2 regions of the Thiosocius teredinicola genome follow, and region 1 is predicted to be linked to the other one. Evidence: predicted binding sites of a transcription regulator. Region 1 holds the regulator's gene; the other holds the start of a gene.
What was found. The regulator FNR, encoded in region 1, switches genes on or off when oxygen is low (the NO sensors DNR and NnrR bind a similar motif). The targets are predictions, from matches to a motif close to TTGATNTANATCAA.

Region 1 (4,967 bases):
CAGCCCCAGATGCCCTGGAACTTGCCCAGGCCGGGATACAAGGCCAGGTAGCCGGCGGCGAAGATCAGGGTGATGTAGAACAGCCACAGCCACCAACGGGGCAGGGGGTTGTTGTATTCCTGCAGATCGCCATCCCAGGTATGACCGGTAACGTCACCTTGCGCCGCCTCGTCGGTACGGCGACGCATGGTCCACCAGACGAGCCACAGACAGGCGAGGATGTTGCCGACGGTAAGTACGATAATCCAACCACTCCAGAAACTGCTCATGACAGATTCTCCTTCTCAATCGATGCCCGGTGCTTTTTCTCGTCGGCAAAGGGCAGGTTTGCGGCCTCGTCGAAATCACGCTTACGACGTTTGCTGTAGGCCCAAAATACGATCCCGATGAAACAGATCAGCAGGACGACGGTGTGCCATGCACGCAGATCGTTAAGTTCCATAACGATCACCACTGCTTGGAAGCGAGGCCCAGACCTTGCAGATAAGCAACGAGTGCTTCCGCCTCGGTTTTTTCAGCCACTTGCTTCTGGGCATCCGCCATGTCCTGCTCGCTGTAGAGCTCGCATTTCGGACAGGTCGCACCGATCGCGATGTTGAGTGCCTTCATCTTCGCGGCAGTGTCATTGCCGGTCAGTTTGTTGTCGCTCAACCATGAGTAGGAAGGCATGTTCGACTCCGGCACCACGTCGCGTGGGTCGTTCAGATGGGCGTAGTGCCAATCGTCACTGTAGCGACCGCCAACGCGGGCCAGGTCCGGACCGGTGCGCTTCGATCCCCACTGGAAGGGGTGGTCGTAAACCGACTCACCCGCAACCGAGTAGTGACCGTAACGCTCGGTTTCCGCACGGAACGGACGGATCATCTGCGAGTGGCAGTTGTAGCAACCCTCGCGGACATAGATATCCCGACCTTCCAGACGCAACGCACTGTACTTGGTGACGCCAGGCGCCGGCTCAGTGGTTTCCGTGAGGAAGAACAGCGGGACGATTTCGACCAGGCCGCCGACACTGATAACCAGGATTACCAGGATCGCCAGCAGGCCGACGTTCTTTTCAACGACTTCATGTGACATTTTCGGTACTCCTTTCTTATCAGTGGGCTGCCGGTGCCGGAATGGCATCGTCAGCGTCGGCTACACGGCCCTGCGAGGCCGTTTTCCAGACGTTGTAGGCCATCAACAGCATGCCGCCGAGGAACATGGCCCCGCCGAGCAGACGGACGTAGTAGAACGGATAGGTACGTTCCACCGATTCGATGAAGGAGTAGGTCAGGGTGCCGTCGGCGTTAACTGCACGCCACATCAGGCCTTGCATGACACCGGCGATCCACATGGCAGCGATGTACAGCACAACGCCGATGGTGGCCGTCCAGAAGTGCAACTCGACCAGCTTCATGCTCGCCATCTCAACCCGACCGAACATACGTGGGATCAGGTAGTACAGCGAACCGATCGATACCATCGCAACCCAACCCAACGCACCCGAGTGCACGTGGCCCACGGTCCAGTCGGTGTAGTGCGACAGCGCGTTGACGGTCTTGATCGACATCATCGGACCTTCGAAGGTCGACATGCCGTAGAACGACAGCGAAACGATCAGGAATTTCAGGATCGGGTCGGTGCGCAGCTTATGCCAGGCGCCCGACAGGGTCATGATGCCGTTGATCATGCCGCCCCAGGACGGTGCCAGCAGGATCAGCGAGAAGATCATACCGACCGACTGTGCCCAGTCGGGCAGTGCGGTGTAGTGCAGGTGGTGCGGACCGGCCCACATGTAGGTCGAGATCAGTGCCCAGAAGTGGACGACTGACAGACGGTACGAGTAGACGGGGCGACCGGCCTGCTTCGGTACGAAGTAGTACATCATGCCGAGGAACGCAGTGGTCAGGAAGAAGCCCACGGCGTTGTGGCCGTACCACCACTGGACCATCGCATCGATGGCACCGGGGTAGAAGCTGTAGCCCTTGGTCAGGGTGGCCGGGATGAACGCGCTGTTGACGATGTGCAGTACCGCAATCGTCAGGATGAAAGCACCGTAGAACCAGTTGGCTACGTAGATGTGCTTGACCTTACGTGTGGCGACCGTGCCGAAGAATACGATCGCGTAGATCACCCAGATGACGGCGATCAGCAGGTCGATCGGCCATTCGAGTTCGGCGTATTCCTTACCGCTGGTGATACCCAGGGGCAGCGTAATGGCAGCCAGTACGATGATCAGGTTCCAACCCCAGAAGGTGATGGAGGCCAGCGGACCACCGAACAGCCGGGTCTGACAGGTGCGTTGCACCACGTAGTACGACGTGGCGAACAAGGCCGAACCGCCGAAGGCAAATATGACAGCGTTCGTATGCAACGGACGCAGGCGGCCGTAGCTGAGGAACGAAATACCATCGGTGAGTGTCGGAAAGGCCAGCTGAGCCGCGACGATAACGCCGACGAGCATCCCGACGATGCCCCAGATAACCGTCATCACCGCAAACTGGCGCACGACCTTGTAGTTGTAGGTGGTCTGTGACTCCATTACGCGTCTCCCAAGTGAAAAAACCATCGGTTGGTTTCAACACGGAACCAACCGATCTGGGGCGCACACTAATTGTTAATAAGGAGTCGCTACTTTGATGTGGGTCAACTGGGTGTCGCAGACCCACATCGCAATGATTTTTGTCGCTTTCAAATTGAGCTAGATCAATTTGATGGTCTTGCGCGATGACGCTCGCAATGGGTTTGATGCGTAACCATGGAACGCAGTCGTTCCAGATCGAGGATCTGCACGTGTTTGCGCTCGACCTTGAGGATCTTCTCCTCCTGGAAGCGGGTAAACAGCCGGCTCACCGTTTCCAGCGCCAGGCCGAGATAACTGCCGATCTCCTGGCGTGACATGCTGAGGAAGAAATCCGACGCCGAGAAACCACGTCGATGAAAGCGGTCGGACAGGCTCAGCAGGAACGAGGCAACCCGCTCTTCAGCCGTGCTGCGTCCGAGCAGCGTCATCATCTCTGCGTCCTGGCTGATCTCTTTGCTCAGCAGACGGAACATCTGGTGCTGCAGGCTGGGGATGTTGGAGGCCAGGTCTTCAAGCCGCTCGAAGGGCAGCTCGCAGATTGCGGTGGTTTCGAGTGCACGCGCGCTACAGCCGTGCAGATTTTCCTGGATCGCATCCATGCCCAGCACCTCGCCGGGCAGATGGAAGCCGACGACCTGTTCATCGCCGTCATTGGTCTGCGTATAGGTTTTGACCGCCCCCGTCTTGACAACGTACAGATTGCGGAACGGTTCGCCCGAGCGGAAGAGGTGATCGCCGCGTTGCAGCGGTCGATTACGTTTGACGATCGCATCCAGACGATCGACATCCTCCGGTCTCAGGCCCATGGGGAGGCACAGCATGGAGAGGCTGCAATCACGACAAGCAACCTTGATTTTATCGAGTGAAATGACGTTCTTCTCAGCCAAGGTGAATGCCTTTGTTGGTTCCCTGAGGGTTGATCGGAAACTGCACTGTGATTGTGCGAATTTTTTTGACCTTGATCAATAACCTTAGTTAGGTAGAAAGAGACGCGCAAAAAAAACCCGTCCACGACGGGACGGGCTTTGGTGCTCGAGCGAGAAGCTTATTCGCTCGCGGCCGGTGCTGCGGGGGCCGCAGGCGGTGCTACCGGAGCACCCCAGCCGGGGCCGTAACCGCCGCCCCATGGGCCGTAACCGCCGTAACCGGGGCCGTAACCGTAGCCGCCCCAGCCGGGGGCGCTGTAGTTGTAACCGCGGCCATAGCCGTCACCGTAGCCGTAGCCACTGCCGTAGCCACGCATATTGGTGTTGCCGCGGCCGCTCATATTCATGCTGAAATCACCGGCGCCGGCGGCATCGCCCGAGCCCCAGCCGTCGCCCCAGCCCGAGGTGTTGCCGTAGCCGTAACCGCGGTTGTAGTTGTTGTCCCAGTTGTTGCCGCCCCACGGGCCACCGCCGCCCCAGGGGCCGCCACCCCACCAGGCGCTAGCCGATGACATGGTTAATGCAGCTGCGCCGGCGACGAGCGCAGCGCTAAGTGCTTTTGCGAACTTCCGCATTTCGTTAACTCCTTGAGTGAGCTTTTGTGTGAGTGAGGTGAGCCTCCCTGCGTCGACGGGACTCATGGCACTGCCGGGGAGATGAGTCGTCGGCACGGAGTCGGGATCGTTCCTTCCCGAGCAAGACTGAATATAGACCAATGCATTGGCTGCCACTAGCGCCAAAACCGGCGAATTGCCGCTAAAACGTTGGAATATAAGGGCAAATTGACACTGCCTCTGATCCTGATCAAGTTCCCAGAAGTTAAACCCGGTCGCGATTTGTGATTGAGTGCAGAGGGGCTCTCTGGTACCGTTTAAGCCCGTCCGTTGCAACCTCCTTTTTGAGCCCTCCGGCCCATGGCTAAATGCATTTTTATTACGGGCGGCGTTGTGTCGTCCCTAGGCAAAGGTATTGCCTCTGCTTCGCTTGGCGCTTTGCTCGAAGCGCGTGGCCTCAAGGTCACGATGATCAAGCTGGATCCCTATATCAACGTCGACCCGGGCACGATGAGCCCGTTTCAACACGGTGAGGTATTCGTCACTGACGACGGTGCCGAAACCGACCTCGATCTGGGGCACTACGAGCGTTACATCCGTACCACGATGGGACGCAACAACAACTTCACGACCGGCCAGATCTACGAGAACGTGATCCGCAAGGAGCGCCGTGGCGATTACCTCGGCGGTACCGTGCAGGTCATTCCGCACATCACCAACGAGATCAAGGAAAGCGTGCGCCGCGGTTCGGCCGATGCCGACGTTGCGCTGGTCGAGATCGGCGGTACCGTGGGTGACATCGAATCGCTGCCGTTTCTCGAGGCCATCCGTCAGATGGGCGTCGAGATGGGGCGCGAGAACGCCTTGTTCATGCACCTCACGCTGGTGCCGTACATCGCGGCCTCGGGTGAGATCAAGACCAAG
Region 2 (4,967 bases), 1.9 Mb from region 1:
TATCGGGTGTCGTTGTATTCGAATCTCCGCTGTTACTCGTTCGCCAGGCCAAGGTGCGACGCGGTACATACGTGTGCCGCGCCCTTCGGTCCGGCGTTCGCCTGTTGCCATCGGCTCACAGCAGATCGGTCGCTCAAGTGAGCGCCGCGGCTTTCGTGTACGCAGCGACGTGGTGTCACAACGGTGGCGGAACTCGCGGCGCCTTCGAATACGGGTGCAACATGCAGGTTAACGCGCATGCCTGAAATCAGTTTTGTTCTGCCGCACTGGCTCTATTGGGCAACCTTGCTGTTGTTTCCGCTGTTTGCCGCTTGGCTGTATCGGCGTTCGCGCCACAGGCAGAGTGATCAGCCGGTATCGACCGGGCTTGCCTATTTTTTCTGGGCGACCGGTGGCTTCCTCGGTATTCACCGCCTGTACGTGAAAAGCCCGATCGCGGCGGTGTTCTTGGCGCTGCTGGTGGGCGTTCTGTTGATCAACGTCGAGGCACGGCTCGTGCGTGACGAGGTGTCAGCAGGCGCCAACGCGGTCAAGCTGGCGGAGAGCCGAATCAGTCGCGGTGAGCGCAACGTAGAGAAGGCGCAGAAGCGCCTGCAACGCAGCGACAGCGAACGTAATCGCACGCGTCTCGAAGACGCCGAGTCGAAACTCGTCGAGGCCAAACAGCGCTTGGTGACGGCACAGGCCGAGAACACTGCAGCGCAGGAGCACGCCGCCTACTGGAGCAATCTCGCGATGGCGGCCGGGGCGGCCATCGTGCTGTTGATGTTGATCGACGCCTTGCTGATTCCCAGGTTGGTCGCGCGTTGCAACGCGCGCGAACACGTTCCCCGCGAAGAGGGCATAGCGCTGCCGTGCGCCGAGACGGTGCCTGAGTTCACGTTGGACAAGTCGCTGCCCTGGTACGAGCGCTATGTCGATTGGTTCAACGCAAAGGCGGGGGAGTTCGTCGCCTACTGGTCGTTGATCGCGGTATTCGCCTATTACTACGAGGTCGTCGCACGCTACGTGTTCAACTCGCCGACCAACTGGGCACACGAGGCGATGTTCCTGATGTTCGGCATGCAGTACCTGATCGCCGGCGGCTTCTGCCTGCGGGAGAACGCGCATGTGCGGGTCGATGTGCTGTACACGCATCTGAGCGAGCGCGGCAAGGCGCTGGCCGATCTGATCACGTCGGTGTTCTTCTTTATCTTCACGGTGACCCTGCTGGTGACCGGCTGGATCTTCTTCCACGATGCCTGGTCGGCGCAGGAGGTGTCCTTCACCGAATGGGGTATTCAGTACTACCCGGTGAAGTTCGCCCTGCCGCTGGGGGCCGTGCTATTGCTGCTGCAGGGCATCGTCCGCCTGTTCAACGACGTCGCCGCCTATCGCGGCCTGCGTCATCTGCCACCGGAGTCGCACTGTGGGGCTTGAAATCGACATCCTGTGGCTGACCGTACTGATGTTCGGCTCGCTCGCCATCCTGTTGATGGCCGGCCTGCCGCTGAGCTTCGTTACCGGCGGCCTGGCCTGCGTGTTCCTGTTCCTGTTCGGCGACGCGCAGATGCTCAACATCCTGCCGTCGCGCATCTTCCCGTTGATGACCGATTACCAGTTATCGGCGATCCCGCTGTTCATTTTCATGGCCTCCATGCTGGAACGTGCCGGCATCATCGAAGAGCTGTACGACATGGTGTACAAGCTGCTCGGCGGCTTGCGCGGCGGCCTGGCGGTCGCGACCATCATCGCGTCAACCTTGCTGGCCGCGATGTGCGGTGTGATCGGGGCCACCGAGGTCACGATGGGCATGATCGCCTTGCCGGCGATGGTGGCACGCAACTATCACCCGACGATCGCCTGCGGCTCGATCCTGGCCGGCGGCACGCTCGGCATCCTGATCCCGCCATCCATCCTCGCCATCCTGTTCGCCGTGGTTGCGCAGCAGTCGGTTGGCGAGCTGTTCATCGGCGCGGTCGTGCCCGGCCTGATCCTGTCGGGCATGTATATCCTGTATGTGCTGATCGTGACCTTCTTCAAGCCCGAAGCGGGTCCGGCGCTGCCGCCCGAGGAACGCGTCGATACGCGCGAAAAGCTGCGCCTGCTGAAGAACATGATGGCACCGATTGCACTGGTCACCTTGGTGCTCGGCATCATCTTTGCCGGCATCGCAACGCCGGTCGAGGCCGCCGGTGTCGGCACCTTCGGTGCGATCGTGGTTGCGGCGATGCACCGTCGCCTGTCGTGGGAAAATACGCGCGCTGCCGCGCTGACTACGCTTAGGGTTACCGGCATGGTGTTGTGGATCATCTTCGGCGCGACCCTGTTCGTCGGTTTCTACGTGGTCAACGGCGGTCAGCAGTTCGTCAACGAAACCATCATCGGCACCGGCCTGGGGCCGTACGGCATCCTGACCTTGATGATGGTGATCCTGGTCATCCTCGGTATGTTCCTCGACTGGGTCGGTATCCTGCTGCTCGCCGTGCCGATCTTCGTGCCGCTGATGAAGACCCTGTCGTTCGATGGCGTGTTCGGCCTGCCCGGGGTGGCGCCGGAAGAGCTCGCCTTGTGGTTCGGCGTTGTCTACATGGTGAACATGCAGATGTCGTTCATCAGTCCGCCTTTCGGCTATGCCCTGTTCTACCTGAAGAGTGTTGCGCCGCCCGGCGTGACAATGGCGCAGATCTATCGCTCCTCACTGCCGTTCCTGTTTCTTCAGGCCGTCGGGCTGGCGCTGTGCATCATCTTCCCCGAGATCGTTCTGTGGTTGCCGCGGCAGGTCTACGGTTAGGAGCCCGGCGATTCAACTGCAGTAACAAACTTCCTGAATCCTTAAGGCAATTGACGTGTGTCATTTAGCGCGGCTTGTCTTGGGCGCTAGTATCGCGATCCGTTTTCCAATACGACTGATAAGCGTTCACGATTCAGATAACAATGAACAATACCAAATACTATTCGCTCTTTGTGATCCTTCTATTAACCCTGTGTGGCGGGGCTTCGGCAGCGTCGAGCCTCGGACCGGCGATCGACAAGGCCGGCAGTCAGCGCATGCTGACCCAGCGCATGGTCAAGGCCTACGCGTTGTTGGGCATGGACCTCAACCCGGGGGCGCGCGGTGAGCTGAATGCGGCGTTGACCCGCTTCGACAAACAGCTCAAAGAGCTGTCGAAGGTCGCCGAAACCAGTGAAGAGAACGAGCAGATCGACAAGACCCGGCTGCTGTGGAGCGAGCTTCGCACTGAATTGCTGAACGCGCCCGACGCCAGCCGTATCGGACAGGTCAACGATCTCGCCGAACTGCTGTTGCAAGAGTCTCACCAGTTCGTGCTGTTGCTCGAAAAACGGGCCGGCACCCAGGCCGGTGGCATGGTCAACCTTGCCGGGCGCCAACGGATGTTGTCGCAGCGCATCGCCAAGCTCTATCTGTTGGAGACATGGGGTATGGACGCCGCGTTGGTGCAACAGCAATACCAAGGCGCGGTCGATGAGTTCAGCACCGCCTTGATTCAACTGCACGGTGCCAAGATCAACACGGCGGAGATCACCGACGCCCTTTCCCAGGTGGATAAGAACTGGAAGATCTTCAACATCAGCAACTACAGCAAGAAGTACAACACGCGTGTGCCCTCGCTGGTTGTTCGCTCAATGGATAAGATCATGGCGCAGATGAACGACGTCACAGCGATGTACGCCAATCTGCACTGACAGCCTCTCGGCGTGCACAAACTTGTCGCAATGCCGACATCTCGGGCCGGTGGTGGCCTCGATCTTCAGTAGGGAATCCTCGATGAAACAACGGGTTCACAAAGCGGCCTGAAAAGTGCTTGGTTGGTGGCTGACACTTTGATGCGGATACGGCTGTCGTCGACCGGCCGTCTGCGAGGTTGGTGTATGGAGTTGTACAGATGAGGAATGCTCAGAGGTTGTTGCGCTCGGCCGTTGCATGGGCTGCGCTGATGATCGGCGCGACCGCATCCGGCGACCAAGTGAATGTGGCGGTTGCCGCAAATTTCACCGCAGCGATGAAAGAGGTCGCCGCCGGTTTCGAGAAAGCGACCGGCCACAAGGCCGTGTTGAGCTTCGGCTCGACCGGCAAGCTCTACGCGCAGATCCTTCACGGCGCGCCGTTCGGCGTGTTTCTCGCTGCCGACCAGGAGAGGCCGCGAAAGCTGGTCGAGGCGGGCAAGGCCAGCGGTCAGTTCACCTATGCCAACGGCAAACTCGTGCTTTGGAGCAAACAGGAAGATCTGATCGGCGACACGGCCGACGTGTTGAAGAACGGAGGCTTCAAACGGCTGGCCATCGCCAATCCGAAGACCGCACCCTACGGTGTGGCGGCCATGCAGGTGTTGGATTCGCTCGGCATTGCCAAGGCAGTCCGCCCCAAGCTCGTGCGCGGCGATTCGATTGCACAAACCCACCAGTTCGCTGCCACCGGCAACACCGAACTCGGCTTCGTCGCCCTGGCCCAGGTGGTGTTGAGCGACGGCGGTTCACGTTGGATCGTGCCGCAAGAAATGTATGACCCGATCCGCCAGGATGCGGTGCTATTGGCGAAGGGAACGGATCAGCCCGCCGCGGCGGCGCTGCTCGATTACCTCAAAGGCGACGAGGCGCGCGCCATCATCGAGCGCTACGGGTACGGTCTGGAATGAGCTGAATCGAAACCCTGTTGCGGCCGGCGCCGCAATTCGGGAAACAGCGTTACCACATCAGATCGTCGGGCACCTGATAGTCGGCATAGGGATCATCGCCATCTGCCGGTTTGTCTTCGGGCAGATCGATCACCAGGCTCGAATTGCGTTCGCGGATCTTTTCTGCGATCGCGGGCGGCACCAGTTCGAATACCCCATTGTCGTTGACGATTTTGAGTTTGCCGTCGCTGATCAGCTTGTGGGTGTCCGCTGAGACGAAGATGCGCTTGATCTTGCCTTTGTTCTCGAAGTGGAACGGCACGTCGTCGTCTTTCTCGCTGCGCGGGTGCT

Region 2: the regulator FNR is predicted to act here: its motif matches at 2,824-2,837, upstream of B1781_RS00275 (type IV pili methyl-accepting chemotaxis transducer N-terminal domain-containing protein).

Annotation. Positions count from the first base shown of each region.
Region 1 covers NZ_CP019936.1:2,919,522-2,924,488, reverse strand. The annotation lists gene ccoP (cytochrome-c oxidase, cbb3-type subunit III) at 1-269, opposite strand, end outside; gene B1781_RS13950 (cbb3-type cytochrome oxidase subunit 3) at 266-442, opposite strand; gene ccoO (cytochrome-c oxidase, cbb3-type subunit II) at 448-1,074, opposite strand; gene ccoN (cytochrome-c oxidase, cbb3-type subunit I) at 1,094-2,521, opposite strand; gene fnr (fumarate/nitrate reduction transcriptional regulator Fnr) at 2,686-3,450, opposite strand; gene B1781_RS13930 (sulfur globule protein CV1) at 3,609-4,004, opposite strand; gene B1781_RS13925 (CTP synthase) at 4,404-4,967, shown strand, end outside.
Region 2 covers NZ_CP019936.1:61,409-66,375, forward strand. The annotation lists gene B1781_RS00265 (TRAP transporter small permease subunit) at 238-1,419, shown strand; gene B1781_RS00270 (TRAP transporter large permease) at 1,409-2,773, shown strand; gene B1781_RS00275 (type IV pili methyl-accepting chemotaxis transducer N-terminal domain-containing protein) at 2,917-3,687, shown strand; gene modA (molybdate ABC transporter substrate-binding protein) at 3,888-4,637, shown strand; gene B1781_RS00285 (DUF2058 domain-containing protein) at 4,687-4,967, opposite strand, start outside.